DNA from 4 places in the Nonomuraea sp. NPDC003707 genome. Region 1 is predicted to be linked to each of the others. Evidence: riboswitches for the same ligand, from Rfam matches in the RefSeq annotation. Region 1 holds a riboswitch; each other region holds the start of a gene.
The links. A riboswitch is a leader RNA that binds a small molecule or an ion and turns the genes downstream of it on or off. The one in region 1 is predicted to bind S-adenosylmethionine.
Positions count from the first base shown of each region.

Region 2: another riboswitch for S-adenosylmethionine. It lies ahead of ACWDRB_RS25135 (aminotransferase class V-fold PLP-dependent enzyme); the one in region 1 lies ahead of ACWDRB_RS61590 (ABC transporter substrate-binding protein).
Region 3: another riboswitch for S-adenosylmethionine. It lies ahead of ACWDRB_RS66120 (GNAT family N-acetyltransferase); the one in region 1 lies ahead of ACWDRB_RS61590 (ABC transporter substrate-binding protein).
Region 4: another riboswitch for S-adenosylmethionine. It lies ahead of thrC (threonine synthase); the one in region 1 lies ahead of ACWDRB_RS61590 (ABC transporter substrate-binding protein).

Region 1 is NZ_JBSFNK010000056.1:6,763-14,221, forward strand. Features, by position in the region: gene ACWDRB_RS61580 (MFS transporter) at 1-1,159, opposite strand, end outside; gene ACWDRB_RS61585 (helix-turn-helix domain-containing protein) at 1,219-2,193, shown strand; SAM riboswitch class IV at 2,278-2,398, shown strand; gene ACWDRB_RS61590 (ABC transporter substrate-binding protein) at 2,453-3,571, shown strand; gene ACWDRB_RS61595 (ABC transporter ATP-binding protein) at 3,550-4,653, shown strand; gene ACWDRB_RS61600 (ABC transporter permease) at 4,650-5,507, shown strand; gene ACWDRB_RS61605 (ABC transporter permease) at 5,500-6,300, shown strand; gene ACWDRB_RS61610 (hydantoinase/oxoprolinase family protein) at 6,297-7,459, shown strand, end outside.
Region 2 is NZ_JBSFNK010000009.1:234,426-241,884, reverse strand. Features, by position in the region: gene ACWDRB_RS25160 (Rossmann-like and DUF2520 domain-containing protein) at 1-541, opposite strand, end outside; gene ACWDRB_RS25155 (chaplin family protein) at 985-1,212, opposite strand; gene ACWDRB_RS25150 (SAM-dependent methyltransferase) at 1,399-2,361, shown strand; gene ACWDRB_RS25145 (cytochrome P450) at 2,345-3,538, opposite strand; gene ACWDRB_RS25140 (TerC family protein) at 3,548-4,285, opposite strand; SAM riboswitch class IV at 4,398-4,513, shown strand; gene ACWDRB_RS25135 (aminotransferase class V-fold PLP-dependent enzyme) at 4,559-5,851, shown strand; gene ACWDRB_RS25130 (DoxX family protein) at 5,896-6,546, opposite strand; gene ACWDRB_RS25125 (NADH-quinone oxidoreductase subunit D) at 6,670-7,459, shown strand, end outside.
Region 3 is NZ_JBSFNK010000082.1:46-7,504, forward strand. Features, by position in the region: gene ACWDRB_RS66090 (hypothetical protein) at 155-898, shown strand; gene ACWDRB_RS66095 (class I SAM-dependent methyltransferase) at 904-1,761, opposite strand; gene ACWDRB_RS66100 (2'-5' RNA ligase family protein) at 2,015-2,536, shown strand; gene ACWDRB_RS66105 (hypothetical protein) at 2,569-3,255, opposite strand; gene pyrE (orotate phosphoribosyltransferase) at 3,360-3,884, opposite strand; gene ACWDRB_RS66115 (L,D-transpeptidase) at 4,110-5,291, shown strand; SAM riboswitch class I at 5,360-5,459, shown strand; gene ACWDRB_RS66120 (GNAT family N-acetyltransferase) at 5,467-6,096, shown strand; gene ACWDRB_RS66125 (hypothetical protein) at 6,271-6,675, opposite strand; gene ACWDRB_RS66130 (hypothetical protein) at 7,168-7,371, opposite strand.
Region 4 is NZ_JBSFNK010000070.1:135-7,593, reverse strand. Features, by position in the region: gene ACWDRB_RS64390 (hypothetical protein) at 1-105, opposite strand, end outside; gene ACWDRB_RS64385 (SAM hydrolase/SAM-dependent halogenase family protein) at 181-987, opposite strand; gene ACWDRB_RS64380 (DUF3263 domain-containing protein) at 1,105-1,404, shown strand; gene otsB (trehalose-phosphatase) at 1,444-2,214, shown strand; gene ACWDRB_RS64370 (hypothetical protein) at 2,250-2,825, shown strand; gene ACWDRB_RS64365 (alpha,alpha-trehalose-phosphate synthase (UDP-forming)) at 2,832-4,262, opposite strand; gene ACWDRB_RS64360 (RNA polymerase sigma factor) at 4,294-4,848, shown strand; SAM riboswitch class I at 4,928-5,069, shown strand; gene thrC (threonine synthase) at 5,083-6,315, shown strand; gene ACWDRB_RS64350 (MoaD/ThiS family protein) at 6,340-6,615, shown strand; gene ACWDRB_RS64345 (cold-shock protein) at 6,861-7,061, shown strand.

The sequences.
Region 1 (7,459 bases):
GCACGCCCGCCAGCGCCAGCGCGACCAGGACCCCGGCACCGCCCGCCACCGCGATCGCGGGCCCGGGGGCGATCACCTCTCCGAGCGCCCCGACCAGCGCCGCCCCGGCCGCCTGCCCCGTCATCAGCCCGGACGACTGCAGCCCGAACGCCTGCCCCCGCACCTCCTCGGGCACCGACTCCACGAACCGCCGCTGCAACCCCAGCTGGTACGACAGCCCCGCGGTCGCCACCGCGGCCAGCACGGCGGCCCACGCCATCCCCGGCCCGAGCGCGAACCCCACCCACGGCACGCCGAGCAGCACCGCCAGCGGAAACGACAGCCGCTCGCGCAGCCCCGGCGCGGCGAACCTGCCCACCGCGAACTCCCCCACCGCCATCCCGCCGGCCGCCGCCGCGAGCACCACCCCGGCCTGCCCCTGCCCGCCCAGATAGGGCACGACCATGGCCTCGGCCCCGGCCAGGAACACGCACGGCAGCCACCCCGCCAGCAGCAGCCCGCGCACCCGCCCGTCGGCCAGCAGCCGCCGGTTGACCCGCAGCGTCTGGCGCACCGCGCCCGCCCGCGCCGTGCCCCGGGCGGGCCGGTACGGCAGTCCGGCCCGCAGCACCACGGCGGCCACCGCGGCCAGGCCCGCGGTCGTGGCCAGCGCCCCCGAGGGCCCGGCGACGGCCAGGAACGCGCCCCCGGCCGCCAGCCCCGCGATCTGCGCGCTCGCGGAGGCCACGTTCAGGACCGACCGCCCGAGCACGAACGCGTCGCCGGGCAGCACGTCGGGCAGCATCGCCGCCCGCGCGGCGAAGAAGACCGGCGTGAACAGCCCAGTGACCAGCACCAGCGCCAGCATCGCCCAGACCGGCAGCCCCGCGAAGGCCAGCAGCAGGCACGTCACCGCCCTGACCACCTCGCCGGTCACCATCAGCGCCCGCGGCGGCAACCGGTCGGCCAGCGAGAGCAGCAACAGCCCGCCCACGATGAACGGCAGCCAGCCGGCCATGTACGCGGCGGCCGACAGGCCGGCCGAGCCGGTCCGCTCATAGACCAGCACGGACAAAGCCAGCATCTTGATCGAGTCCCCGCCGACCAGCAGCGCGAAGCTGCCGAACAGGACCCGGAACTCCTTGACGGCGAACACGTCGCCGAACGTCGCCCCATTCACGTCCACGATGGTGCGGACCGGACCGGCGAGCTGGCGACTCTTTCGGATATAACCGAAAGGTGCCCGTAAGAATCGAGGTCACCCCGCAGGACCTGGTGGCCACCAGGTTCGCGATCTCCCCGCTGATCGAGACCATGCACGCGCAGTGGGTGCTGGCGGGCCGGCTGGAGGCGGGCGTGCACGGCCGGTGGGCCGCTCGGTGGCGGGGCACGTACCGGGAGCTCGAACGTGCCCACCCCGTGCTGCGGGCCGCGGACGCGATCAGCGGCAACCGGCGCGGCACGAACGTCGCCTTCATCGCCCCGCCGCCGACGGCCGTGGACGTGCCGTTCGAGGCTGAGCTGGCCGCCATGCGCAGGACGCCGCTGGAGCAGGCGCACGCGGAGATCGCCCGGGCGCTCGCCGGGCGGCCGGCGGCGGGCGGGGTCAGGGAGCTGCTGGCGGGACCGCGGGTGGTGGAGCGGTTCGCCGACGCGTACGAGGCGCTCTGGACGGAGATCGTCTCCCACGACTGGCCGCGCTTCCGCGCGATCCTGCAGCGCGACGTCGCCCATCGGGCGGGACGGCTGGCGGCCTACGGCTGGGCGGCGGCGCTGGAGGACCTCAGCCCGCAGGTCCACTGGCGGCCCCGGGGGCAGATCGAGGTCGAGCTGACCAGCCTCCACGGGCTGCGCAGGCTCGGCGGCAAGGGGCTGCTCTTCCTGCCGTCGGCGTTCACGACCGCCGTCGGCGCCTATCTGGAGGACGCCTGGCCGTACGCGATGATCTATCCCGCGAGGGGCGCCGCGGCCGTGCCCGCCGCGGCCGACGCCGACCTGTCGGCCCTGATCGGCCGCAGTCGCGCCCGCATCCTCGCCGAGCTGGCCGAGCCCGCCACCACCACCCAGCTCGCGGCCCTGCTCGGGCAGAGCCTGGGCACCACCGGCGGCCATCTGGCGGCGCTGCGCAGGACGGGCCTGATCGCGGGCACCCGCGTCGGCCGCGGCGTCCTGTACGCGCGCACGCCCCTCGGCGACGCCCTGGTCAACGGCTGAGCACACCCTCGCACAAAAGAGACAAAAGCCACTAAGCATCACCTCGTGCCATATCCAGGTAAATCCTACTGATATAGTCGCTTATGTCACGAGTCCAGTGCGAAGCCCCGGCTTGCTGGACGGCAACCCTCCCACCGCGGCGGGGTGCCCCGGGTGATGACACGGTCGTCGAGCCGAATGGTGCTCCTGGCGGCAAGCGCGGATGTCGAGTCGTGCTGCCCTGCGCCCTTGGCCGGCTGCTCGAAAAGGAAAGGGAAAGATGAAGGGCGGATTCACTCGCCTCGCGGGACTGGGCATGGTGGTCGCGCTGGCGGTCACGGCCTGCGGCGGCGTCGACACGGGCGGCTCTACGGGTGGCTCCACTGGCGGCTCCACGGGCACCGGCGGCGCGGCGAAGCAGGAGCTCACGGTGACCGCGTTCGCGGGCGCGTGGGGAGAGCTGTTCAAGAAGTCGTTCGTGGAGCCGTTCGAACGCGACACCGGCGCCAAGGTGAACCTCGTCTACGGCGCGAACGCCGAATGGCTCACCAAGCTGCGCGCGGCCGGCGGCAAGAACCCGCCGTTCGACGTCATCGCGTTCACCCCGGACGCGTCGCTGCCCGCGGCCTCCGCCGGGCTGCTCCAGCCGCTGGCCACCGACGGGCTGGCGCACTTCAAGGAGCTGGACCCGGTGCTCGCCGGCAAGTCCGCGTACGACGGCAAGCAGTACGGCGTGCCGCTGACCACCGGCTCCACCGGCCTCCTCTACCGCACCGACAAGATCAAGACGCCGCCCGCGGACTGGGCGGGCATCTTCGACAAGCAGTACTGCGGCCACATCGCCCTCCCGCCGCTCACCTACAACCCCGGCCTGGAGTTCTTCTCCGCCCTGGTCACCTCCCAGGGCGGCACGCTGTCCGACCCGGCCGCCGTGGACAAGGCGTTCGACAAGCTCGCGACGCTGAAGGGCTGCGTGTCCTCCTTCCCCGCCAACGCGGGCAACGCCGCCACCGTCATCGAGAACGGCGACGCCTGGATCATGCCCTTCTGGGACGGCCGCGCCTTCGCCATGGCCCAGGCCGGCTCCCCGATCGGCTTCACCTACCCCAAGTCCGGCCCTGTCGGCGCGCTGACCTCGTACTTCATCGCCGCGGGGACGCAGAAGAGCGACCTGGCGAACAAGTTCCTCGACCACCTGACGGCCGCGCAGAACCAGAAGCCGTTCGCCGAGGGCACCTGGTACGCCGCGGGCAACGACTCGATCTCCTACAGCGAGCCGTTCGAGCAGAAGGTGAAGCACGGTCCCGACGTCTTCAAGAAGTTCATCTGGGTGGACTACGCGGTCGCCACCCCGAAGCTGAACGAATGGCAGCAGCGGTGGAACCAGATCTTCGGCTGACCCCGGAAGAAGGCGGCGGGCACGTCGAGATCGAGGGGCTCGCCGCCGGGTACGACGGCGCGCGCGTGCTCGACCTGGACCGGCTGTCGATCCGCAAGGGCGAGTTCCTGTCGATCCTCGGGCCCAGCGGCTGCGGCAAGACGACGCTGCTCAACTGCGTCGCCGGGTTCGTCCAGCCCACGGCCGGGCGGATCGTGATCGACGGCTCCGACGTGACCCGGCGGCCCCCGTACCGGCGGGGTCTGGGCATGGTGTTCCAGAACTACGCGCTCTTCCCGCACCTGACCGTGGCCGCCAACGTGGCGTACGGGCTGCGCGTGCGCCGGCTCGACCGGCGGGAGCGGGACGAGCGGGTGCGGGAGGCGCTGAGCCTGGTCGGCCTGGAGGGGTACGCCGGGCGGCGGCCCCGCCAGTTGTCCGGCGGGCAGCAGCAGCGGGTCGCCCTCGCCCGCGCCCTGGCCATCCGGCCCGCCGTGCTGCTGCTGGACGAGCCGCTGTCCAACCTGGACGCCAAGCTGCGCAGGGAGATGCGGGTGGAGCTGCGCGCCATCCAGCGGCGCATCGGCACCACCATGGTCTTCGTCACGCACGACCAGGAGGAGGCGCTCGCGCTGTCCGACCGGGTGGCCGTCATGAACGGCGGCCGGGTCGAGCAGCTCGGCACCCCCGACGAGGTCTACCGGCGGCCGGCGACCCGGTTCGTCGCGCAGTTCATCGGCGCGGCCAACGTCCTGGAGGGCACGGTGACCGGCTCGGGCGCGCTCGACTCCGGCGGGATCGTCGTCGAGTGCGGCCTCCTGTCGCTGCGGCCGGGCGGGCGCGCCGTCGTCGCCGTCCGCCCCGAACGCATCCGCCTGGCCACACCGGGCCCGGGGGCCAGCGGGGTGCCCGGGACGGTGGGGTATCGGGCCTTCGCCGGGGACGCCTGGCACGTGGAGGTGCGGCTGGCCGACGGGCGCACCCTGAGCGTGCAGGTCGCCGACACCGGCGCGGGCGCCGAGGACCCGCCCGGCGCGGGCACGTCCGTGCTCGCGCACTGGGATCCGGCCGACGTCATCCTCCTGGAAACGGAGGCGCCATGACACGCCGCTGGGCGGGCCTGCCGTACGTTCTGCCGCTCGTGGCGTTCCTGGCCGCCCTGTTCCTGGTCCCCCTCGTGGGGCTGCTGCGGCTCAGCTTCAGCCCTGTCGGCGCCTTCAACGCGGCGCTGCCCGGATTCACCTTCGGGCAGTACGCCCGGGTGTTCACCGAGCCGTACTTCTACGGATCCCTGCTCCGGACCCTGGCCACCGCGCTCCTGGTGGCGGTGCTGTGCGTGGCGCTGGCGTACCCGGCCGCGTACTTCCTGGCCCGCCGGCGGCCCGGCGTCGTGCGGACCCTGCTGTTCGTCATCGTGATCTCGCCGCTGCTGACCAGCGTGGTCGTACGCACCTACGGATGGGTCGTGCTGCTGTCCGGCAACGGGCTCGTCAACCGGACGCTCGTCGCCTCCGGGCTGCGTGACCAGCCCGCCCAGCTGCTCACCAGCTACCCGGCCGTCGTGGTCGCGGTGACGCACGTGCTGCTGCCGTTCGCGATCATCCCGCTCACGACGGCGCTCGGCGGGCTGGACCGCAACCTGCACCGGGCCTCGCAGACGCTCGGAGCCGGGCCGGTCAGGACGTTCCTGCGGGTCACGGTCCCGCTCAGCCTGCCCGGCGCGGTCACCGGCGCCCTCATCGTCTTCGCGCTGGCCATGGGCATCTACATCACGCCGCTGCTGGTCGGCGGGGTGACCCAGCCGCTGACCGGCATCCGGGTCTACGACCAGGTGACGACGGTGTTCGACTACCCGGTGGCGGCGGCGCTGAGCTTCGCGCTGCTCGCGCTGACCGTCGTGTCCACGGGGCTGCTGGCGGGCGTGTTCCGGATCTGGGAGAGGCGCCTTCATGGGTGAGCGGGGCTACGACAGGATCGTGCGGCTGGTGGCCGCGGCCCTGTCGGCGCTGGTGTTCCTGTTCCTGATCGCGCCGCTGGTCGTGCTGGTGACGAGCTCGTTCAACCGGGCGGGCTCGATGGCGTTCCCGCCGTCGGGGCTGTCGCTGCGCTGGTACGCCGAGGTGCTCGGCTCGCCCGACTGGCAGGTCTCGTTCCGCCTGAGCGGCCTGCTGGTGCTCCTGGTGGTGCCGACGACCGTGGTCATCGGGACGCTGGCGGCGTACGGGCTGACGCAGGGGTCGTTCCCCGGCCGGAGACTGCTGCAGGGGTTCGCGCTGTCGCCGCTGATGGTCCCGGAGATCATCGTCGCGCTCGGCCTGCTCTACTACTTCCACGGCGTCGGCCTCGTCAACTCGGTGACCGGGCTGTGGCTGGCGCACTCGCTGGTGGCGCTGCCGTTCGTGGTGCGGGCGGTCATGGTGAGCGCCGCGCAGCTCGACCCGGCGCTGGAGCGGGCCGCCCTGAGCCTGGGCGCCGGGCGGGTCCGGGTGTTCCTGACCGTGACGCTGCCGCTGCTGCGGCCCGGCATCCTCGCGGGCGCGATCCTCGCCGCGGTCACCTCGCTCGGCGAGGTCGCCGTCACGGCCCTGGTGGCGGGCGCGAACACCACGACGGTGCCGCTGCGCATCTTCTCCGCCGTGCAGTACCAGCTCGACCCGTCGATGGCCGCGGTGTCCACGCTGCTCATGGCGGCGAGCGTGGTGGTGATGGTGGTCGCGGACCGATTCGCTCGCATTTCGGAGGCCCTATGACAAGCACGGATACGGCGACCGCGACCGGCGCGCGGATCGGCATCGACGTCGGGGGGACGTTCACCGACCTCGTGGCCTCCGTGCCGGACCGCGGCCTCGTGGTGCACCACAAGGAGCCGAGCACGCCCGCCGACCCGTCCCTGGCGGTCGCGGACGGGCTGGCGGCCCTCCTCGCCCGCGCGGACCTGCGGCCGGACGAGGTCACGGGCCTCGTCCACGGCACCACGATCGGCCTGAACGCCGTCATCCAGCGGCGCGGCGCGCGCATCGCCCTGGTCGTGACCGAGGGCTACCGCGACATCCTGGAGATCGGCCGCAGCCGCATGCCGTCCTCCTTCGACCTGTACGCGGGCAAGGAGGAGCCCCTCGTCCCCCGCAACCTCATCGTCGAGGTCTCCGCCCGGCTGGGCCCGCGTGGCGAACCCGTGGCCGAGCCGGACGCCGCCGAGCTGGACCGCGTCGCCGCGCGGCTGCGGGCCACCGGGGCCGACGCGGCGGCGGTCGTGATCCTGCACGGTTACACCGACCCGGACTTCGAGGAGGGCGTCGCGGCGGGCCTGCGCGAGCGGCTGCCCGCGTTGCCGGTGACGGCCTCGGCGACCGTGTGGCCCGAGGTACGCGAGTACGAGCGTGCCCTGGTGGCCTGCATGAACGCCTACATCCAGCCGCTCATGCGCGACTACTTCGCCCGCCTGGAGAGCCGGGTGCGCGGGCTCGGGGTGTCGGCGCCGATCTTCATCAGCGCGTCCAACGGCGGCTCGATGAGCCTGCGCTCGGCCGCCGAGCGGCCCGTCGAGACCGTGCTGTCGGGCCCGGCCGCCGGGGTGGCGGCGGCCGCCCGGCTGGGGGCGGGGGCCATCGTCACGTTCGACATGGGCGGGACCAGCAGCGACATCGCCGTGTCCGTGGACGGGTCGCCCGAGCTGGCCACCCACACCACGGTGGGCGGGCTGCCCCTGATCGTGCCGGTCGTGGCCGTGCACGCGATCGGGGCCGGGGGCGGGTCGGTCATCTGGGTGGACGGGCCGGGCGTGCTCAAGGTCGGGCCGGGCAGCGCGGGCGCCGACCCCGGACCGGCGGCGTACGGCCGGGGCGGCGACCGGCCGACGGTGACGGACTGCTACCTGGCGACCGGGCTGATCGACCCGCGCACATTCCT
Region 2 (7,459 bases), on a different contig from region 1:
CCGCGTGGTAGAGCGCGCGGTCGGCGTCGGCGATCCAGACCGGCTCGCCGCCCATCTCGATCACCAGGGCCTCGGCGATCGGCCGCAGCACGTCGGGGGCGGTCACGCCGTACGAGATGCCGGTGAGCTTGTTGAGGTCGTCGTCCCTGCCCGTGAAGGTCATCACCGGGTGCAGCGCGAGCGGCAGCGCGCCGGCCTTGGCCGCCGGCTCCAGCACGGACAGCCCGTACGCCCCGCTGGTGTGCACCAGCAGCTTGCCGTGGAGGTCGGCACCCGTCGTGGCCAGCCCGTTGACGAGGTCGGGCAGCGCGTCGTCGGGCACGGTGAGCAGGATGAGCTGGGCCTGCGCGACCACCTCGTCGGGCCTGGACGGCTTGACGCCGAGCCGGTCGGCCGCCCATCGCTGTGAATTGTCCGAAACGCCGCTCGCGGCCGCGATCCGGTGGCCCGCCTGAGCCAGTGCGGCACCGAGGGCCGAGCCGACCTTGCCCGCCCCGAGTACGCCGACAGTCAGCCGTGCCGGGCGATCCCCTGCGTCCATGACGTCACACCCCTGTCGACCTGCTGATGAGAAGCCTGCCGGGCGGACTGCCGCCCTGGCCTCAACCAGGCACGGCGAGCTGGACTCCGGTCCGACGAGCAGGCTTCTGTTGTGGCACTGCCGACCAGCGTAACGGCCTCTCAAGGGCTGCGGACTGTCGGGCGCGTCTCGCGACTCGCCCGAGGGCTCCTACATGACCGCGGTTTTGCCGCCCGTTGAGTTAACGACAAAAGCGACAAGGGCATACAAAACGTGCACCCCCTGTCGGAAGAGATGAGGAGAGGGGTTTCATCGCATGGCAGCGGGCGCCGAGTCCCCTCATCCAGGACCCGACGCCCGCAGGATGTGACCTCTTGGAGGTGCGACCGGCCGGCCGCTCGCCGACCGACCAGCCGGAGTCGGAGCCCGGGCCGGACGAGTGCCGGCCCGGGCTCTCTCTTCTTTCAGTGGTGGCTCGGCACGTAGGCGGTGGCGCCGCCCTGGCAGCCGGCGAACGCGGCGCCGATGACGGCCACGGCGTTGCCACAGATGTTGATCGGGATCGCGATCGGAAGGTGCAGCTGGTTGCCGCCGAGCACACTGCCGTTGCCGCTGGTCGTGTCGGCGTGCGCCGGGGCCGCGAGCGACAGCATGGCGACGGCTCCTGTGACGACCATGACCTTCTTCAGCACGAGGGCTCCTCTCGGTTTCGCGGCCTGGGGCCGCTGGTGCTTGCTCGGGAGCGGTCGGTCACGCCAAATAGGGGTGACGCAACGCGCACGCTCGATGACATTAGGTAAACGTACCGCAAGTCGGCGACAATGAGTAGCCAAACGATGGCGATGCGTGTCACCCGAAAGTCATGAGATAGTCCTGACATGTGGCTCACCTGGCGCGCCGCAATGGAGCGCGCGCTGTACGGCGAGGAGGGCTTCTACCTTCGCGAACGCCCTTCAGGCCACTTCCGGACCTCGGTCAGCGCCTCCCCGGCGTTCGCCGACGCGGTGCTGGCGTTGCTGTCGGAGGTGGACGCCGAGCTCGGCAGTCCTGACGTGCTCGACCTGGTCGACATCGGCGCGGGCGAGGGCACGCTGGTCGCCCAGGTGCTGGAGGCCGCCGAGCCCGCGCTGCGCGACCGGCTCCGCGTCACCGCCGTCGACCTCTCCCCCAGGCCGGACGGCCTGCCCGAGCGGATCGCCTGGCGGCGGAGCGTGCCCACCGGCATCACGGGCCTGGCCATCGCCAACGAGTGGCTCGACAACGTGCCGCTCGACGTGGTGGAACAGACCTCCGCCGGGCCACGCCTCATCATGGTGAACGTCCACACGGGCGAGGAGCGCCTCGGCGGGCCGCCGCGACCGGACGACTGCGCCTGGCTCGACCGGTGGTGGCCGCTGACCCGGGTGGGCTCGCGCGCGGAGATCGGCCGCCCCCGCGACGAGGCGTGGGCCTCCGTCCTGGGACGCCTCACAAGGGGCCGAGCGATTGCCGTGGATTATGCACACCCTGTGGATAACCGGCCGCTCTGTGGCACGTTGACCGGTTACCGCGACGGCGCGGTCGTTGCCCCGATCCCCGATGGGACCTGCGATATCACGGCTCATGTCGCGCTTGACGCGTGCGCCGAGGCCGGGCGCCAGGCCGGCGCGATATCCACAGCCTTGTCCACACAGCGCGACGCGCTGAGGGCTTTGGGGATCACCGGCACCAGGCCCCCGATCGACCTGGCCCGCACCGAGCCGCGCACCTACATCCGGGCGCTGGCCAGGGCGTCGGAGGAGGGTGAGCTGATCGACCCGGCGGGGCTCGGCGGGTTCGGCTGGCTCAGCCAGCGGCGGTGACCTCCAGCGACCGCAGCCCCCTGATGATGTAGCCGGGCTTCCAGCTCGGCTCCTCCCGCAGTTCGAGCTTGGCCGCCCGGTCCAGGAGAGCGCCGTACGACTCGATGAGCTCGATGCGGGCCAGCGGCGCGCCCAGGCAGAAGTGGATCCCGGCCCCGAACGAGATGTGCGGATTGTCGGCCCGCCCCACGTCGAGCCGGTCCGGGTCCTCGAAGACCGCCGGGTCGCGGTTGGCGGAGCCGAACAGCAGCGCCACCTCCGACCCGCGCGGGATCTCCACCCCGTGCACCTCGATGTCCTCCAGCACCCAGCGTTCGAACATCTGCAGCGGCGTGTCCCAGCGCATCACCTCCTCGACGGCCGTGGGCAGCAGCGAGCGGTCCTCGCGCAGCCGGGCCAGTTCGGAGGGGTTGCGGAACAGGGACCACCAGCCGTTGCCCGTCACGTTCACGGTGGCCTCGTGACCGGCGTTGAGCAGCAGCACGCACGTGCCGACCAGCTCGTCCTCGGTCAGCTCGTCGATCTGCGCCAGGGCACTGATCAGGTCGTCGCCGGGAGCCCGGCGGCGCTCCGCGGCCAGGGTCTTGAGGTAGTCGGCGAACTCCGACGCCGCCCGTACCGCCGTGTGCTGGGCCTCAAGGCTCGGGTTCAGCTCGTACATGCCGCAGATCTCCGCCGACCAGGGGCGCAGCAGGTGGCGGTCGGCGTGGGGGATGCCGAGCATCTCCGCGATCACCGTCACCGGGAGCGGCTCGGCTACCTCGGCGAGCAGGTCGCCGCCGCCCTTCTCCACGAACGCGTCCACCAGGCCCGCGGCGATGGCGCGCACCCGGGGACGCAGCGACTCGACCATGCGCGGCGTGAACGCCTTGGAGACCAGCCGGCGCAGCCTGGTGTGCACCGGCGGCTCCACGTCGAGCATGCCCGCCCTGATCACCCGCCAGAACGGCTCCTGGAACTCCGGCTCCGCCGGCCTCCCGAACTCCTCGTTGGTGGCTACGTGGAGGTGGGACCGCCCCAGGCGGCGGTCCCTGAGCAGGGCGTTCACGTCGGCATGACGTGAGATCAGCCACTGGTTCGTCGGCTCGAAGTAGCTGACCGGCGCCTCGCGCCTCAGCTCGTCGTACACCCGGTACGGGTGCGCCACGAAATCCGGATCCCAAGGGTCAAATCGCACTATTTCATCTTAAGGAGTGGGGTCCTCCTGTGGCGCCGTCCGCTTGCTCCGCATGCGGATGTTCAGCAGCTCGACGACGAGCGAGAACGCCATCGCGAAGTAGATGTAGCCCTTGGGGATGTGCTGGCCGAAGCCCTCGGCGATGAGCACCACGCCGATCAGCACGAGGAACGACAGCGCCAGCATCTTGATGCTCGGGTGCCGGTCCACGAACCTGCTGATCGGCCCCGAGGCGAACAGCATCACCAGCACCGCCACCACGACCGCCGCGATCATCACGCCGAGCGTGTCGACCATGCCGACGGCGGTGATGACGGAGTCGAGCGAGAACACGATGTCCAGCACCATGATCTGGATGATCACCGAGGCGAAGGAGGCGGCCGCGGCCTTCTTGCCGTCCTTGCCCACGGGGCCGTCCATGCTGTGGCCGATCTCGGTGACGCTCTTGCCCAGCAGGAACAGTCCGCCGAGCAGCAGGATCAGGTCGCGTCCCGATATTTCGTGACCGAAGACGGCGAACAGCGGCTCGGTGAGCTGCACCACCCACGACAGGGCAAGCAGCAGGAGCAACCGGGTGATCAGCGCCGCGCCCAGACCCAGCACCCGGGCTCTGTCCCGTTGTTCGGGAGGTAGTTTCCCGGCCAGGATGGAGATGAAGATGATGTTGTCGATCCCCAGCACGATCTCCAGGGCGACCAGGGTGAAGAAACCGATCCAGATCTGCGGGTCGGTTACCCAGTCCAACATTTACGCACCTCCATGACACATGAGCGGGATTTCCGGTAGCAACGAGTCAGCCGCCGAATAAGTTCACCGACTTGCGATCGATGGAGGGGATTGGGTTATAGTCTCCGCCGTAGGTCATGAGTGCCAGCGACAAGCCCCGGCTAGCTGGCCGGCAACCCTCGCGTCCGCGGCGGGGTGCCCCGGGTGAAGACCTGGTCCGTCACGAAGTGTGGCGGGCAAGCGCGGGCTCCGTGGCTGCTTCCAGGGGTCCGATGACCCTCATGGAGATGTGCCGTGTCCACGTTGACGATCTTCAGCTCCGTCCCCGCTCGCGCCGCCGAGGCCGAGGCCGTTCCGGTCGCCACGGGCAGGCCGATCCCCGCCGTGCTCGGGGCCGACCTCGAGGTGCCGGTCAAGGGCGGCCGGCTCGTCGGCTACGCCAACCTCGACTACGCCGCCAGCGCCCCCTGTCTCGAGCCGGTCAGCGCCGCCGTCACCGCCGCGCTCCCGGCCTACTCCAGCGTCCACCGGGGCGCGGGCTACGCCTCGCAGCTCACCACCGCCCGCTATGAGCAGGCCCGCCACACGGTCCGGGCGTTCGTCGGGGCCCGCCCGGACGACGCCGTGATCTTCACCCGCAACACCACCGACGCCACGAACCTCCTGGCCCGCTGCCTGCCCGCCGGCACCACCACCGTGGTCTTCGACACCGAGCACCACGCCTCTCTCCTCCCCTGGGAGAAGTCCGTACGGCTGGCGCCGCCCGCCTTTCCCGGCGAGGCGGTCCGCGCCGCCGACGCGGCCCTGGCCGGCATCGACGGCCCCAAGCTGCTCGTGGTCACCGCCGCCTCCAACGTCACCGGCGAGCTGTGGCCCATCGCCGCCCTGGCCCACGTCGCGCACCGGCACGGCGCCCGCATCCTGGTGGACGCCGCCCAGCTCGTACCGCACCGGCGGCTCAACCTGACCGCGCTCGACCTGGACTACGTGGCCTTCTCCGGGCACAAGCTGTACGCGCCGTTCGGCGCCGGGGTGCTGATCGGGCGGCGGGACTGGCTCGCGGACGGCGAGCCGTACCTCAAGGGCGGCGGCGCGGTGCGCTCCGTGGGCGACGACACCGAGTGGCACGACGACCCGGAGCCGCGCCACGAGGCGGGCACCCCGAACGTGCTGGGCGCCATCGCCCTGGCCGCCGCCTGCGACGCGCTGACGGCCACCGGCTGGACCGCGCTGGTGCGGGAGGAGGAGCGGCTGATCGCGCGCCTGCGGTCGGGGCTGGCCTCGATCGAGGGCGTACGGGAGCTGTCGCTGTGGGGGGACGACCACCCGCGCGTCGGCATCGTGTCGTTCACCGTGGCCGGCTACTCGGCCCGCGAGGTGGCCGAGTTGCTGTCCGGCGAGTACGGCATCGGGGTGCGCGACGGCAAGTTCTGCGCGCACCCGTTCGTCCGGCACCTGTTGGGTGAGGCCGACGGCGGATGTGAGGACGGCACCGCCTCCGCGGTGCGGGCCTCCATCGGCATCGGCTCCACGCAGGAGCACGTGGACCGGCTGGTCGAGGCCGTGCGGGACCTCGTGAATCGCTGAGTCGGCCGTCGGGTCGGCCGCTGAGCCGACTGCTGAGTGAGCCGCTAGACGGCGTCGGAGCGGTTCGGCGGCTTGCGGTGCGGCGGCGGCTCGTCGGAGACCAGGGCGTCGATGTCCCTCATGTCGTCGTCGTTGACCCCGCCGGCCCGGTGCTCGGTCGGCTGCCTGGGCACCCGAGGCGCCTCGGCGGGCGTCGTGAGGCCGGCGGGCCTGGTCGTGACGTTCGACGGCTCCGGACGCTGTGGCCGCGCGGCGCTTTCCTCCTCGGCGGCCCGGCGTTCCGAGCGCCGGCGGAACATCGCGGCGAAGATCCCGTCGATCCCGATCCGGCCGCCCCCCAGCGCCAGGAACAACAGGGCCAGTGCCCCGAGCGCGCCGGGCAGCTCCCAGCCGCCGGCGCTGGACAGCACCCCGTGCCCCGCGTGCACGTACGTGATGGCGCCCAGCATGTTGACCAGCAACAGCAGCCCCACCAGGCGCACCAGCAGGCCCAGGATCAGGAAAATACCGCCCGCCATCTCGACGACGATCGCGAACATGGCGGCGAGCTCCGGCATCGGGATCCCCATCCCCTTGAACGCCTGCCCCGTGGCCGCAAGACCGCCCTCCCACTTCTGCGCGCCGTGGACCAAGAAGATCACGCCGGTCACCACCCGTGCGATCAACGCCGCGACATCAAACACAACTCTCTTCATGGTGTTATCTCCCCCCGGTTCCTTGTATTCCTCCCCGTGTCCGAGTTAGGGATGCGTTTCCGTACCATTCCTTGACCCGGCCCCGCCCTGGCCCAGCAACCGGCGCGGTGGCAGCATTGCCATATGACGGAACGTGTGGTCGGGATCGGCGCGGGTGCGAAAGAGCTGGCCACCGAGGACATGATCCTCAACATCGGCCCGCAGCACCCGTCGACCCACGGGGTGCTCCGGCTCAGGCTGACGCTCGACGGCGAACGCATCACCGCCGCCGAGCCGATCATCGGCTACATGCACCGGGGCGCGGAGAAGCTGTTCGAGGTCCGCGACTACCGTCAGATCATCATGCTGGCCAACAGGCACGACTGGCTGTCGGGGTTCGCGAACGAACTGGGCGTGGTGCTGGCCGCCGAACGCCTGCTCGGCATGGAGCCCCCGGTCCGGGCCGTGTGGGCGCGCACGCTGCTGGCCGAGCTCAACCGGGTGCTCAACCACCTGATGTTCCTCGGCTCCTATCCGCTGGAGCTCGGCGCGATCACGCCGCTGTTCTACTCGTTCAACGAGCGCGAGCGCATCCAGGCGGTCATGGAGGAGATCTCCGGCGGCCGCATGCACTACATGTTCAACCGGGTCGGGGGCCTCAAGGAGGACCTGCCGCTCGGCTGGCTCGACCGGGTGTCGGAGGCCGTCGCGGAGACCCGCCGCCGCGTGCCCGACATCGAGAACCTCATCCTGCACAACGAGATCTTCATCGCCCGCACCAGGGGCGTCGGCGTGCTCTCCCGCGAGCAGATCACCCAGTACGGCGTCAGCGGCCCCATCGCCAGAGCCTCCGGCGTGGACTTCGACCTGCGCCGCGACGACCCGTACCTCGCCTACCCCGAGCTGCCCGTGCAGGTCGTCACGCGGCAGGCCG
Region 3 (7,459 bases), on a different contig from region 1:
ATCACCTCAAACGATCAAGAACACGCCGCTTGACATCCATAGGAGCATCCCCTTCGTTTCCGGTCGCCTGTCCGGCGCCCCTGACTTTCGACAGGGGCGCCGGTTGACCATCGGCCGATGACTCGTCCACCTCGGCGGCGCCAGGCTCGCTCCCATGAACACCCCCTCCTCTCTCACCGGCGCCCCGATGGACACTCCCTTCCCCGGACGATGGATCGGCGGCGTGACGCTCATCGTGGGACCGGTGATCATGTGCGCCGGATACCTGCTGCGTTACCTGAGCACGGTCACCGCCCTCACCCCTCAGCAGCAGGCCTGGGCCGAGGCACAGCCCTTCGCCGCCTACGGCCAGCTCCTCGCCTACACGTCGGCACCCGCCCTGCTCACCCTCTCCTACGCGGTGTTCGCGCTGGGGGCGCTGCTGCTCTTCCCCGCCTTCGTCGCCCTGGCCCAGCAGGTGGGCGGCCACCTCGCCCACTGGGGCGCCACGCTGCTGGTCATCGGCCTCTTCGCCCGCCTGTACTTCGCCGGCGCCGACCAGACCGCCTTCCAGCTCACCGAGGTCATCGGCCTGGACCAGGCGACGAGCGCGATCATGAAGGAGTATGTGGACATCTCCTACGGACCCTGGCGGGTACCGGTCTGGGCCTCCGTCGGCCAGTACGCGGGCTCGCTGCTACTGGCCATCGCCGCCTGGCGCTCAGGTCTCTTCGGCACCGCCCGCGCCGTGATGTTGCTGCTGGCAGGAGGTACGTGGATGGGCGTGCTGAAGGGCGCCTCCATCCCCGACGTGCTGGTCACCGGCCTGCTCTGCGTGGCCCTGGTCCCGCTCGGCGCCCGGGTGCTCCGTGACCGGCCGCCCACCACGACCGGCCGGCCGAAGGCGCTGAGTTGGTGAGCGGGTCAGGGCTTTCGGAGATGCCAGACGATCAAGGCGGGAGTGTCCCGATAGGCCACCGCCGCCGCTTCCGAACACCACCGCTGAGCGAGAGCGCCACCGTGCCCGCCGGGCGACTCGCCCCACCGAGGTTCGTGGCAGGCCACGATCCGCAGCCCTGCCTCGTGGATGGCGTTGATGTAGTCACTGGCCAGGAAGCGGCTGGCCGGCATGGCCCGTACGCCCCCGTCCGGTCCCGCCACCCTCGGCACGCCTCCCAGATACAGCGACAGCGGATGGATGTCCGACAGCACCACGTGCCCACCGGGCCGGGCGACACGGGCCAGTTCGGCCAGCGGCGGCCCCAGGGCCGGCAGATGGGTCAACGCCAGCGCGCAGACCACCGCATCGAAACTCGCCGACGGGACCGGCATGCGACACAGGTCCCCCTGACGGAACTCCCCGTCCGGAACCTTGGCCTCCGCTCTGGCAAGCATCTCCGCCGAGGAGTCCACGCCGACGACCTCATGCCTCAGCCCGGCCAGGAACGCGGCATGCCGGCCGGTGCCGCACGCGGCGTCCAGCGCCCGCCCCACCGCCAACGTTTCCAGGATGCGCCGCACCAGCGGCTCCTCCACGGCGATCAGCGGGTTCCCTTCGCCGTCGTATTGCTCAGCCCACTGCGCGTACCCCTCCGTGGTGGAGGCCTGGCCGACGACTACACCCGCGTTCAGCTCCGGATCCGGGTCGGTCACCATCTTGCGGATCTCGGCGATCCGCTCCTCCACAAAGGCCGCATCCCCCAGATCACCCGCCTGCGCGCGTAACAGCGCGATTCCTTCCAGCCCCAGCAGCCAGGCCAGCGAGTGAGCGTAGAAAGGCATGCCGACACGATAAGAACCGCGCCATCGCCACCGCGACTCAATTTAGGCGGAGCCGTTCACCCCTCCGGAGTGTGGTTAAACGGCAGAGTCGCCGCAGGCGGGCGACTGCACCGCAGCCCGCCGTTGATCTCGGGAATCTCGCGCACGATCACTGCCACTGTCTCCTCAGGGGCCCTGATCAACGGCACTCACGATCTTCAACCCTCCCACAAGAGGCTGGCCGGTGCGGGATCGAGCATGACAGGGTCCGACCATGGCTCAAGCAGTCGAGATGTTCTTCGATGATCAGGCGGACCAGCGGATTCGGCGGATGTGGCAGTCTCTCGCGGACCACGGTCTGCCCAGTCTGGCGACGCTGACGCACCGCCGCCACCGCCCGCACGTATCGCTCGCTGTCGCGGAGACCTTGGACGAGGCGGACCTGGACGAGCTGCGCTCGGCTCTCCTCCTACCGGCGCCATCCCTGAACCTGGGTTTCCTAGGGACATTTCCCGGTGCGGAAGGTGTGCTCTTCGTCGGAGTCACCGTGACAACCGAACTGCTGACCTTCCACAAGAGGATCCACGCCGCTCTTCCGAGCACCCAGATCAAACACTGGCCGTACTATCTCCCCGGCAAATGGATACCCCACTGCACCCTCGCCATCGGGCTGGACCGCGCAGAGTTGCCGAAGGCGATGAATGCCGTACACGGCTACGAGCCGACGGTCGCCACGGTCTCCGGCATCGGCATCACCGAGACCACCACGGGCACGGTCACGCCATTGGTTCCATGAATGCGTACAACTCTTCCGCGGAGCCCGCGTAATCAAGACCCGTAGACGTTCGTAAGCGGCAGATAGGCACTGAAGTGGTCGGCCACAATATCCGCCACAGCCTCCGCATCATCGACCCCATCCACTTCCAGAACCCGGATGCCCAAACGACGAGCGGAACGAACGGCCTCGTCGGCGACGAGCCGGTCTCGGGCGAGTCGGTTACGCTGTGCTCGATCAGGATCGCTGACTTGGTGATCGACGGCGGCGGCCCGGGGCAGCTCGCGAACCTGACGCCGGCGGAACTCTTCGCTCGGCACCATGACGATCATTCGCCAGGTTGAGTCGATGATGGGAGCGACCAGTTCGGGACGCAGCCCCCAGCCTTCGGCGACGACCGGCCGCCCCGAAACCAGGCCACGCAGGTCATCCAGAGCCCATTCGAACCGCGCGGGAAAGCCGGCCAGGATCTCGTCGGCCATTTTCTGCGGGCTGGTGTTCACCCAGACGGCGTCCGGCTCAGGGTCCGCGATGGGCTCGCCAAGCCGCACGCGACGGGCGATCCGACGGTCATTGTGCGCACGTGCGTCGTGATAGTCGTAGTGATAGGCGGTCAGCCCGTACCGGGTGGCCAGCAGCCTGGCGACGGTGGATTTGCCGGCCCATTGTCCCCCTCCGATCCACAGGGCGTTGTGCAAGGTGCCGAACGGATCCCAGACCTCGCTGTTTGTGGCGTTCACGGTTACCAGCATGGCGACGGCACCGACCAAAGAAACAGTCTTGTTCTGCCTGCCCGGACGGGTGACGATCGTAGAGAGAAGCCCATGTCGATGGGCCCGGCGGATCAGTCCGTCATGCGCAGATCGGTCGCGGTCAACAACGACGAAAGCCTGATGCCTTCCGCGGCCAACGCCGCCGCACCTCCCTGCTCGCGGTCGATGACGCACAATGCCTCACTGACCTGAGCCCCGAGGCTCCGCAGCTCAGCAGTGGACAGGACGATCTGGCCACCGCTGGTGACAACATCCTCAACCACCAGAACCCGCCGCCCCACCACATCCGCACCCTCGGCCAGACGACAGGTCCCGTACGCCTTGGCCTGCTTACGGACGAACGCACACGGCAGACCGGTGTGCCGGCCAAGCGCGGTGACCACCGGAATCCCGCCCATCTCGAGCCCGGCCAACACCTCGATGTCCCCCGGGACCACGGGCGCCATCGCCCGAGCGATGTCATCCAGCAGAACGGGATCACCCTCGAACTTGTACTTGTCGAAGTACTCGGTGGCGGTACGTCCTGAGCGGAGCACGAAGTGGCCGGTGAGGTGGGCTGCGGCATGAATCCTGCGAGCCAGGTCAGAGCGCGTCACAGGCACCCAGTCTCCCAGAGGCATGGCGGACGCGCTCAGGGCCGCTCACGGTCCCACTCCTCGATCTCGCAGATGCCCTCTGGATACGCCTGCCTCGCAACCTGCCGCATCGATCAAGGCACTTTTGCATTGCTACCTACAGTTATGGGCATATAGCTCTCCGTATCGCTAATAGGCCGTCTTGTCCGAAAGATGCCTATTTGTCGGGGAGTGGAGGCATCGACGATGCGGAACGGCCGAACCATACTCGTCAGCACGTTCACGGCTACGCTGCTGCTGACCGCAGGCTGCACCTCGGGTGGCTCGAACCCACCACCGCCCGCCGGCCCACAGGAGCGGGCCCTCGCAGCCAAGCTGTCGATCACCCCGGCGAACGGCACGAAGAAGGTGCCCCCGGATGCCGGGGTCAGCGTCAAGGCCACCGACGGCAAGGTCACCAAGCTGACCGTCGCCGACGCCAAGGGGCATGAGGTCCGCGGGACCCTCGGCGCGGACGGGACGTGGCACCCCACGTGGCCGTTGCGGCCCTCGACCGCGTACACGGTGAGCGCGCAGGCGACCGGCAGGGACGGCAAACCCGTCACCGCGCGGGCCACGTTCACCACGCTCAAGCCGAAGCGGGTGCTGGAGAGCGGCATGTCCCCGCTGGACGGCGAGAAGGTCGGCGTCGGCATGCCCGTCCAGCTCCTGCTGTCGCGCCCCATGACCGCCAGGAGCGACCGGGCCGCGGTCGAGAGGTCGCTGGAGGTGCGGATGTCGAAGCCGGTCGAGGGGGCGTGGAGCTGGGTGAGCGACCGCGAGGTCCAGTTCAGGCCGCGCGAGTACTGGCCGGTCGGCGAGCAGGTCACGGTGGTCGCGCACCTGGCCGGGCTGCGGGCGGGCCGGGACCTGTGGGGCACCAGGGACCGCAGCTTGACGTTCACCGTCGGCGACGAGCACATCACCAAGATCCGCAATGGCACCCACCGGGCGGTCGTGCGGGAGAACGGCAAGGTCGTCAAGGCCATCCCGGTCAGCCTGGGCAAGAAGGGCGACGAAAGCTGGTCCGGCGTCATGATCGCCCAGGAGAAGGCCGCGTCGACCCTCATGGACTCGGCCACCATCGGCAGGCCCGGCGAGTACTACGCCCATACCAAGTGGAATGTCAGGATGACCTACAGCGGCATGTTCTTCCATGCCGCGCCCTGGTCGACCGGCGCGCAGGGCAACAGCAACGTCAGCCATGGCTGCGTGAACGCCAGCATGGCCAACGCCCGCTGGTTCTACAACTTCACGCAGCGGGGAGACATCATCGAGGTCACGGGGACGTCGCGGAAGCTCGAGTTCGGCAACGGGCCGACGCCGTGGGCGAAGTCATGGGACGACTGGCTCGCGGGCAGCGCCCTCGGCAAGTCGATCAACGCCTAGGGATGGATTGGGCAGACCCGCTTGCGAATTGACGGTGTCCGCCTGTGCGGGCATGATCTCGACTCGGTAGTTCATCCAGAGGATCTGAGGGACCTGGCCCTGTGACGGTCCGGCAACCTCCCCGGCGGGAATCCGCGGGAAAGGTGCCAATGCCAGGAACGATGAGGGAGAGCTGATGAGCGTGCGGCTTGATGTTCCTGTCCTTTCCGGGGATCTGGTGCGGTTGGAGCCGCTGGCGATGCGACATGCGCCGGATCTCGCGGAAGCGGCCGAGGAGGATCGGTCGTCCTACGACTTCACGCTGGTGCCTCGCGCTCGCGAGATACCGGACTACCTGGCGGCCCAGCTCGTCCGCGACGGGCTGACCCCATTCGCGCAGGTTCGGCTCACCGACGGCAAGGTGGTGGGCTGCACCGGCCTGTGGGATCCCCGCAGGTGGCCGGACCGGCCGGACCTGCGCGCGATCGAGATCGGCTTCACCTGGCTGGCCGCCTCGGCGCAGGGCACCGGGATCAATGCCGAGGCGAAGCTGTTGCTGCTGTCGTATGCGTTCGACACGCTCGGCGTTGCCCGCGTCGACCTGAAGACCGACGCCCGCAACCACCGGTGCCGCCAGGCCTTGGAACGCCTCGGCATCCCCTTCGAGGGCGTGCTGCGCGCCTGGTCCATGTCGTGGGCGCACGGCGAGGAGGGCAAGGTCCGCGACTCGGCCATGTTCGCAGTGGTCGCCGAAGACTGGCCTACCGTCAAACCGGCACTGCAAGCCCGTCTCACCGCCGTGAGCTCCCGTTCGCCGGCCCTCTGAGAAGCTTCGGCTGGGTGCGGTGAGGCGCCCCTGAGCGTCTGAACACGGCCTGTCGGTAAGTTCGGCGCCCACCAGCTTGGCCGCCCGGTGGCGGGACTCGACCCGTGCCTGACCCGTCACGCCGCCTTGTCACGGGGTCCGGAGTGGACCCCGCGACACGAGGTTGACATCCCATCAAGCAGCGTCGAGCGCTGCGGTGATCTTGCGGGTCATCTCGGCCAGGGTAGGGCTGGGCCGACCCTGGTGAGTGCGGGCGGCTGCTTCGAGAGCGACGCTGACGGTGCTGCGGAAGTTGTCGGCCTCGGCCGGGTCCTGCTGCTTGAGCAGGTTCATGGACGCGGTCAGCGCCGGCAGCACCAGGTCGGCCAGGTCGGCGACGGACTTGCCGTACTTGACGCCCTTGGGCGCCTTGGTGAGCACGTGTCCGACGGGGCCGGTGGCGGAGGTCAGGGCGATGGAGCCTTCGGTGGCGACCTTGTGGGCCGAGCCGGCGGCACCGGCGGCGGACATCAGCGAGACGGCGCCCCACGCGGCGGTCCGCAGGGTGAGCTTGTCCTGGTCGGTGAGGGTGATGGACATGGTGCTGTACTCCTTCAGGTCTGCTATGAAACGGGCTTCCACGGGGGGTGAGGGCGAGCTGGGCGTGGCCCGATTCGCGCTCCGTGCATTCACTGTCGCCGACCGCTCTGATATCGGGCCGTTGGCGTGCTGACACTGCCGCCGACAGCGACACAGCATCCGACCTGATCGCCCCCCGGGACACCGCCTGTCGCGCTCCTGCCCTCCTACGGGCGCAGTCCGAGGAAGGGGTTAAGGCCGGGAAACAGGTGGACCGATCATGATCTGGTCTTCACCACGAAGCTTGGCGACCCGATCGAGCGCACGGAGAACTAGAAGCAGCGGAAGTCCATCCTCAAGCAGGCCGACGTACGGGACCCCAAGCCAACAATGCCCTCCTCATCGAGCAAGGCGTTCAGGAAAACCTCGGCCACATCCGTGTGACCACCACCGGGCGCGCTACCCCCACGTAGCAACCCTCCAGATGAAAGACGCCCTCTGGGGTCTCCCTGATCAGTGCCGGTTAAGGTCCTCGATCGCCAGCACGACGGCTGTGATGAGAAACCCCAGCCCCACGCCCACCAGCGCGATCACCATTGTGGTCGCATCGCCCCCTGTTCCGGTGAGAACGACCCAGCCGGCCACAACGAGGAACAACCAGCCGAGAAGGACGAGACTACGAGCACCACTACGGCGAGTTCCGCTGCTGCGCTTCAACGACCATCCTTCGGTTGGGTGAGGCTACAGATGATGGTCCATGCATCTTCGCTCAGGAAAGATCCAATGCATGGGCCCTTCCAGGAAC
Region 4 (7,459 bases), on a different contig from region 1:
CGCGGGCCAGATCGCGGACATTATGGAGAGCAGCACGATGGACAGCTGGTACACGTCGACCTCTGGAGGGGAGGGGAGGGACGCCCGCGCGTTGCATTCTGACACGCGCCCGCTGATTCTTTCCGACGCTTCGGTAAACAGACCGATACGCGGAGTAATTCCGATCTGTGCGCCTTCGTCCTATGGAGTAGGGGAGAGTCGGACATGCGCGCCAGGTGGGAGCCCCAACCGCTGCGCTGCGTCACCGGAATTGACCGCGATCGCGATCAGCCCCGCCGAGTCCGCGAACGCCACCAGCTCCCCCGGCGGCACCGCCGCGAACGTCTCCCGGTAGGGCAGCGAGATTTGTCGCCGGCCCAGCCAGACCCCCAGCGTGTCGCCCACCCGCACGCCCAGCGCGTGCAGGTCCCCGACCGCGATCGAGAGCTGGGTGTTGCCGTAGCGGTCGACCGAGACGACCTCGCCCTCCACCGAGCCCTCGCGCAGCAGCGTGGTCGGCGCCGGCAGCGTCACCAGCCTGCCGATCGGCACCTCGGGCCCCAGGTCCGCCGGTCTCAGCCCGCCGCACAGCCGCCCCGCGACCGGCGAGAAGACGTCGCGCCCGTGGAAGGTGGGGGAGACCGGCCGCAGGAAGTGCTCCTCGTTGCTGATCGCGTAGGCGGCCTCGGCGCCGCCGCTGGCGTGCACGGCCCACGACAGCAGCCCGTTGTCGGGTCCGATGAACACCCGCCCGCCCGCCTCGACGGCCACCGCCCGCCGGGCGCCGCCCGCGCTGGGATCGACCGCGCCGATATGGATGCCCGCGGGAAGGTACGGAATGGTCTGGGCGAGAATCGCCGCGCCACGCCGTACGTCACCGGAGGGGATCAGGTGGCACACGTCGATCACCCGCGCCTGGGGGGCGATTCCGGCGATCACTCCGTGACACGCCGCCACATAGCCGTCTTCGAGTCCGTAGTCGGTGAGGAGCGTGATTACTGAGGTCACATTTCGTGACTGTACGTCTCTCAATACGTCGTGAACAGCCGCACTTCGCACATTACGATTGGCCACGGGCCGCGTGCGTGCGGAGTCGTCGCGCGCACCTTTCCCGAGGAGGACACCATGGGAGCACCGCTCAGCGGTGACAATGCTGCCCAGGAGACGTCCGGCCAACCCCTCTCAGAACGCGATCTCGAACTCCTCGCCTTCGAACGCCAATGGTGGCGCTACGCGGGCGCGAAGGAGCAGGCCATCAAGGAGAGCTTCGGCTTCTCCGCCACGCGCTACTACCAGTTGCTCGGTGAGCTGATCGACCGGCCGGAGGCGCTGGAGCACGATCCCATGCTGGTCAAGCGGCTGCGCAGGTTACGGTCCACCCGTCAGCGTGACCGCGCCGCCAGGAGACTCGGCATGCGTCCCTGACCGGCTGGGTACGGCAGCCGCGTGAGGAACATCCCTGGAATGAAAGCGATCTTGGACGACCCGGCGGGCGCCGTGATCGGGCTCGACTTCGACGGAACCCTGTCGCCGATCGTGCCCGATCCCGCCGAGGCCGTGATCCATCCGAAGGCGCCGGAGGTGCTGGCCGAGCTCGGCGCCCACGTCCTGGCGGTGGCCATCGTGACCGGCCGGCCACCGGCCACCGCCCTGGAGCTCGGGCCGGGCCTGGCCGACGTGCCCCGGCTGGTCGTGCTCGGGCACTACGGCTTCGAGCGCTGGGAGGCCGGGCAGATCTCCGGGCCCCCGCCGCCTCCGGGCGTGCTCGAGGCAGAGGCCGAGCTGCAGCTGCTGCTCGAGTCGCTGGGCCTGCGAGACGTCACCATCGAGGACAAGGGCCGGGCCGTGGCCGTGCACACCAGGCGCAGCTCCGACCCGGAGGGCGCGCTGGCCAGGCTGCGCGAGCCGCTGGCCGAGCTGGCCGGCAAGCGCGGCCTGGTGGTCGAGCCGGGCCGCTTCGTGCTGGAGCTGCGGCCGCCGGGCATGGACAAGGGGCAGGCGCTCAGCCTGTTCCTGGCGGAGCGGGCCGCCAGGTCCGTCATGTTCGTGGGCGACGATCTCGGCGACCTGGCCGCGTTCGAGGCCGTACGTCTCTCGGGGCTGCCCGGCGTGACCGTGTGCAGCGGCTCCGCGGAGGTCACCGAGCTGGCCGAGCGGGCCGACATCGTGGTGGACGGGCCCGACGGCGTCGTCGCGCTGCTGGAGGAGCTTGTGGCGGCTTTCAGCCGTTCGTGATTGAGCTGCAAGTCGCGCTCCCTAGGGTCGGGCGCATGCACAAGCGACACCTCGCCGCCGTGGCCGTGGCCGCGGCCACCCTCCTCGCGACCTCCCTGCCCGCCCACGCCGCGCCCGCCCAGGCGGTCAAGCTGCGCAAGGGCCTGACCCTGTACATCCCGATCAAGTGGGTGGTCCACCGCTTCGGCGACGATGTCCAGATCGTGACCGGCAAGTGCGGCAAGCCCATGGGCTGGGGGACGCCCGAATGCGACGCCTTCTACGTCCTCGGCCCCTCGTCCATCAAGCGCGGCGCCGAGGGGTTCGGCCCGTACACCGGCAAGCGGCCCTTCTACACGGCGAGCGACGTGCAGCCGTGCCCGTTCAACCGGAAGTGGGGCGAGGCCATCGGCCCGAAGGTCACCAGGGGCCTGCGCCAGGTCGGCGCGGGGCACAAGGCCGCCTACAACGCGTGGAAGTCGGAGTGCGTCAAGTATTCGGGCTCGACCACGAAGGTGCTGCTCCGCTTCACGCAGCGCGAGTGGTACCTGCCGCAGAGCAAGATCCTCATCGTGGACCAGTGGAACACGCCGGGGCTGGCCGACACGCTCAAGCACGCCGACTGGACCTGACCGGGCTCAGATCTCGGCCAGCGCGTCGAGCTGGGCCGCGAGCCACTTCTGCGGGGGCAGGGCGGTGGCCGCGGCGTGCAGCTTGTCGCGCCGCATGCGGCGCTCGTCCTCCGGCATGACGAGCGCGGCGTGCAGCGCGGCGGCGGTGCCGCTGATGTCGTACGGGTTCACCACGAGCGCGTGCGGGCCCAGCTCGGCCGCCGCCCCCGCCTCGCGCGAGAGCACGAGCGCGCACCTCGTGGACAGGATCGGGCCCTCCTTGGCGACCAGGTTCATCCCGTCGCGGATGGGGTTGACCAGCAGCACGTCGGCCATCCGGTACGCGGCCAGCGAACGCGGGTAGTCGTCGTTGACGTTGAGGATCAGCGGGTCCCAGTCCTCGGTGCCGTACTCGTCCTCGATCTCCTGCGCGCAGCGCAGCACCGACGCGGTGTATTCGCGGTATTCGGGCAGGTCGTGCCGGCTCGGGTAGGCGAACGCCAGGTGCACCACCTTGCCGTGCCACTCCGGGTGCGCGGCGAGGAACTCGCGGTAGGCCACCAGGCCGCGCACGATGTTCTTCGACAGCTCGGTGCGGTCGATGCGGACGATCAGCCGGCGGTCGCCCACCTGCTCCCTGAGCGCGGTCATGTGCGATTCGACGTCGGGCTCGACGGCGCGCTCCCACAGCGCGTCGCCGTCCACGCCGAGGCTGTGCACGCCGATGCGGGTGGTCCGGCCCTCGTGGGTGACGCTGCGGCCCACGCGGTCGACCTCCGCGCCCAGCAGCGCCTCACAGCAGTCCATGAACGCCTGCGCCCACCTGTCGGCCAGGAACCCGGCGTGATCGGCCCCCAGGATGCCCTCCAGGACCTCTCCGACCACCTCGTCGGGCAGCAGCGAGAAGTATTCGGGGGGCGCCCACGGGGTGTGGCTGAAGTGGGCGATGCGCAGGTCCGGCCGCTCGGCGCGGAGCATCGCCGGGGTCAGCGTCAGGTGGTAGTCCTGCACCATGACGCGGGCGCCGTGGCCGGCCTCCTCGGCCAGCGCCAGCGCGAACGCGCCGTTGTAGTCGCGGTAGGACTCCCACTCGCGCTCGAACCTCGTGCCGAAGTTGGGCGAGTTGGGGATGTCGTAGAGCAGGTGGTTGACGAACCACAGGGTGGAGTTGGCCACGGCGTTGTAGGCGCGGTGGAAGGTGGCGGGCGGGATGTCGAGCATGCGCACCGGACCCGTGTCGTAGCCGGCGTGGTCGATCCGGCCGCCGGGCACCAGGCGCACGGCGCTGCGGTCGCCGTCGGACAGCGCCGCGCACACCCAGAGCATGCCGTCCTTCCTGGCCACCTCGGACAGTGCCGAAACCAGGCCGCCGCCACCGCGTTTCATGGTCAGCTCGCCGTCGTCCGAGACGGTAAAGGAAACGGGTCCTCTGTTGGAGGCCACCAGGACGCTGTTCATCTACGCTCCCTTCGCCCATAGGATCCCAGCTATGGCGCTAGATGAGCTAACCGAGGAACTCGCCCGCTCGGCCGCAGGAGGAGATCATCGCGCACTTGGCGAGCTCCTGGCGCGGATCGAGCCCGATGTGATGCGACACTGCGCCCGGATCCTCCCCTATCACCAGGATGCCGAGGAAGCCTCGCAGGACACGTTGCTGGCCGTGGCGCGCAACATCGGCCGGTTCGAGGGCCGGGCGCGGTTCAGCACCTGGCTGCACATCGTGACGGCCAACTGCGCGCGCACCACGTACAGGTCGCTCAAACGCCGCGCGGCCGAGCAGACCTCGGACGAGCTGCCCACGCAGAAGCCCGACGTGGCGCGGGTGAGCGTGATCGCGGGCTCGCGGCTCGACCTGCTCGACGCCATGGAGGCGCTGGAGGCCGACAAGCCCGACCTGGCGCAGGCGCTGGTGCTGCGCGACATCGTCCAGCTCGACTACAACGAGGTGGCCGAGCAGCTCGGCATCCCCCTGGGCACCGCCAAGTCGCGCATTCATCAGGCCCGCAAATACGTGCAGGGAGTGCTGGGTGATGATTATCGCTGAGACGCCACGTCTCGCATCTTGAGACGGGTGGCCATTTGGGCCCCATGGACGGGTAGAGTCCATTTCAACAACTGAATATTGCTCATCCAGAGGGGTGGAGGGACCGGCCCTGCGAAGCCCCGGCAACCCTCCCGGTTTGAGACTCGCGACAGGGCGAGGCCGACCGGGACAAGGTGCCAATTCCGGTCTGCGGTCAAGGTGGCCGCAGGCGAAGATGAGGGAAGGCCTCGCTTCATGTCGCTCGACTTTGGTCCTGCTGTCGGTCTGTCCTGCCGTGAGTGCGGCACGCGTTACCCGCTCGGTCCGAGCTTCGCGTGTCTGGAGTGTTTCGGGCCGCTTGAAGCGGCCTATTCCTTCGGTACGGTGACCCGCTCCGACATCGAGTCGGGTCCCGCCAACATCTGGCGTTACCGGTCGCTGCTCCCGGTGCCGGTTGACGTCGCCAGTAAGCCCAATATGAACCCCGGCTGGACCAAACTGGTCAAGGCCGGAAACCTCGGACGCGCACTCGGTCTCAAGAACTTGTACGTGAAGGACGACTCGGGCAACCCCACCCATTCCTTCAAGGACCGGGTCGTCGCCATCGCCGTCGAGGCGGCGCGTAACTTCGGCTTCCACACCCTTTCCTGCTCCTCCACGGGCAACCTCGCGGGCGCGGTCACCGCGGCGGCGGCGCGCGCCGGGCTCGAGGCGTGCGTGTTCATCCCGGCCAACCTCGAAGCGGCCAAGATCGCCATGGCTCGCGTGTTCGGCGGCAAGCTGATCGGGATCGACGGCACCTATGACGAGGTCAACCGGTTCTGCTCCGAGCTGATCGGCGACCCGCTGGGTGACAAGTGGGGGTTCGTCAACGTCAACCTGCGGCCCTACTACGCCGAGGGCTCCAAGACGCTCGCGTACGAGATCGCCGAGCAGCTCGGGTGGCGGTTGCCCGAGCAGATCGTCATCCCCATCGCCTCCGGCTCGCAGCTCACCAAGATCGACAAGGGCTTCCGCGAGCTGGTGCAGCTGGGGCTGGTCGAGGACACGCCGTACAAGATCTTCGGAGCGCAGGCGGCCGGGTGCTCGCCGGTCTCCACCGCGTACAAGGCGGGGCACGACGTCGTGCAGCCGGTCAAGCCCGACACCATCGCCAAGTCGCTGGCCATCGGCAACCCGGCCGACGGGCCGTACGTGCTCGACATCGCCCGGCGCACCGGCGGGGCCGTCGAGGACGTCACGGACGCCGAGATCGTGGCCGCGATCAAGCTCCTGGCCTCGACGGAGGGCGTCTTCGCCGAGACCGCGGGAGGGGTGACCGTGGGCGTGCTGAAGAAGCTCGCCGAGAGCGGGCGGCTCGACCCCGAGGCCGAGACCGTGGTCCTCAACACCGGCGACGGGCTCAAGACGCTCGACGCGATCAGCGACGACGCCCAGCCCACAGCCGTGATCCGGCCCTCCCTCGACGCGTTCCGCGCGACTGTCTGACAACCAGGAAAGGCGAGTTAAACCATGAGCGTTTCGGTGCGGATTCCCACCATTCTGCGCACCTACACCGGGGGCAACGCCGAAGTCAGTGGCGAGGGCGCGACTCTTCGTGACGTGCTTGCCAAGCTCGACTCCGACTACCCGGGGATCGGCGCGAGAATTCTGGATGAATCGGGCAAGATTCGTCGTTTTGTCAACGTTTACGTTGGGGAAGAGGACGTCCGTTTCGCCGACGGGCTCGACACTCCGGCACCTGAGGGCACTCAGATCTCAATCATCCCGGCGGTTGCCGGCGGCTGAGTGCTATAGATCACACGTGTGGAAGGCGCCCCTAGTGGGCGCCTTCTCCATTTCCAGGGCAAATGAAACGCTGAAGCGCCTTCGTTGCGAAGAAATGCGTCGTTTGCAGATTGACTCTGTTGCCAAACCCCGTGCCACAGGTATGGTCGAGGGCGATCGTCTGGCTGATTTTCCCTTAAGTCCGGCGATTACGGGTCTCGCGGAGGAATGGGCGAGATCTGAAAGCCCAGTAAGAGGAGTCGGAAGTGGCGCAGGGCACCGTCAAGTGGTTCAACGCGGACAAGGGCTACGGCTTCATCGCGGTAGACGGTGGTAAGGATGTATTCGTCCATTACTCAGCGATCATGATGGACGGGTACCGATCTCTCGAACAGGGCCAGCGGGTCGAGTTCGAGATCACGCAGGGCCAGAAGGGACCTCAAGCGGAGTCCGTCCGCGCGGTCTGATACACCCCCCTGGTATGCACCGGCGGGGATCGCCCGGCAGCGCAGTCCGTGCGAACCCGCAACCTTTCTTTCGTCGACTCGGTCACGGCGAGCCGCGCGAGGCGGCTCGCCGTGCGTACGGATCCCGCCACCTGCGGTGGCCTGGACGCGGCTCGTCGCAGGTGCGGGGTCCTGCCGCCGGCGATGGACGGCTCCGCCGTACAGGCTGATATGGGGAGGAAAGGCCCGGTAGGAGGCTTCTCGCTTGCACTCGACAGGGTAGAGTGCTAAACAGTTCGTTGGCACTCTGTGCAGCAGAGTGCCAACACTCGGATCGGGACGATGGGGTCTGCCGAAGGAGATGCTGACCCATGCCGTCGCGGGCGTCGGCTCGGTCCACGACAAGCCACCCTGCATCT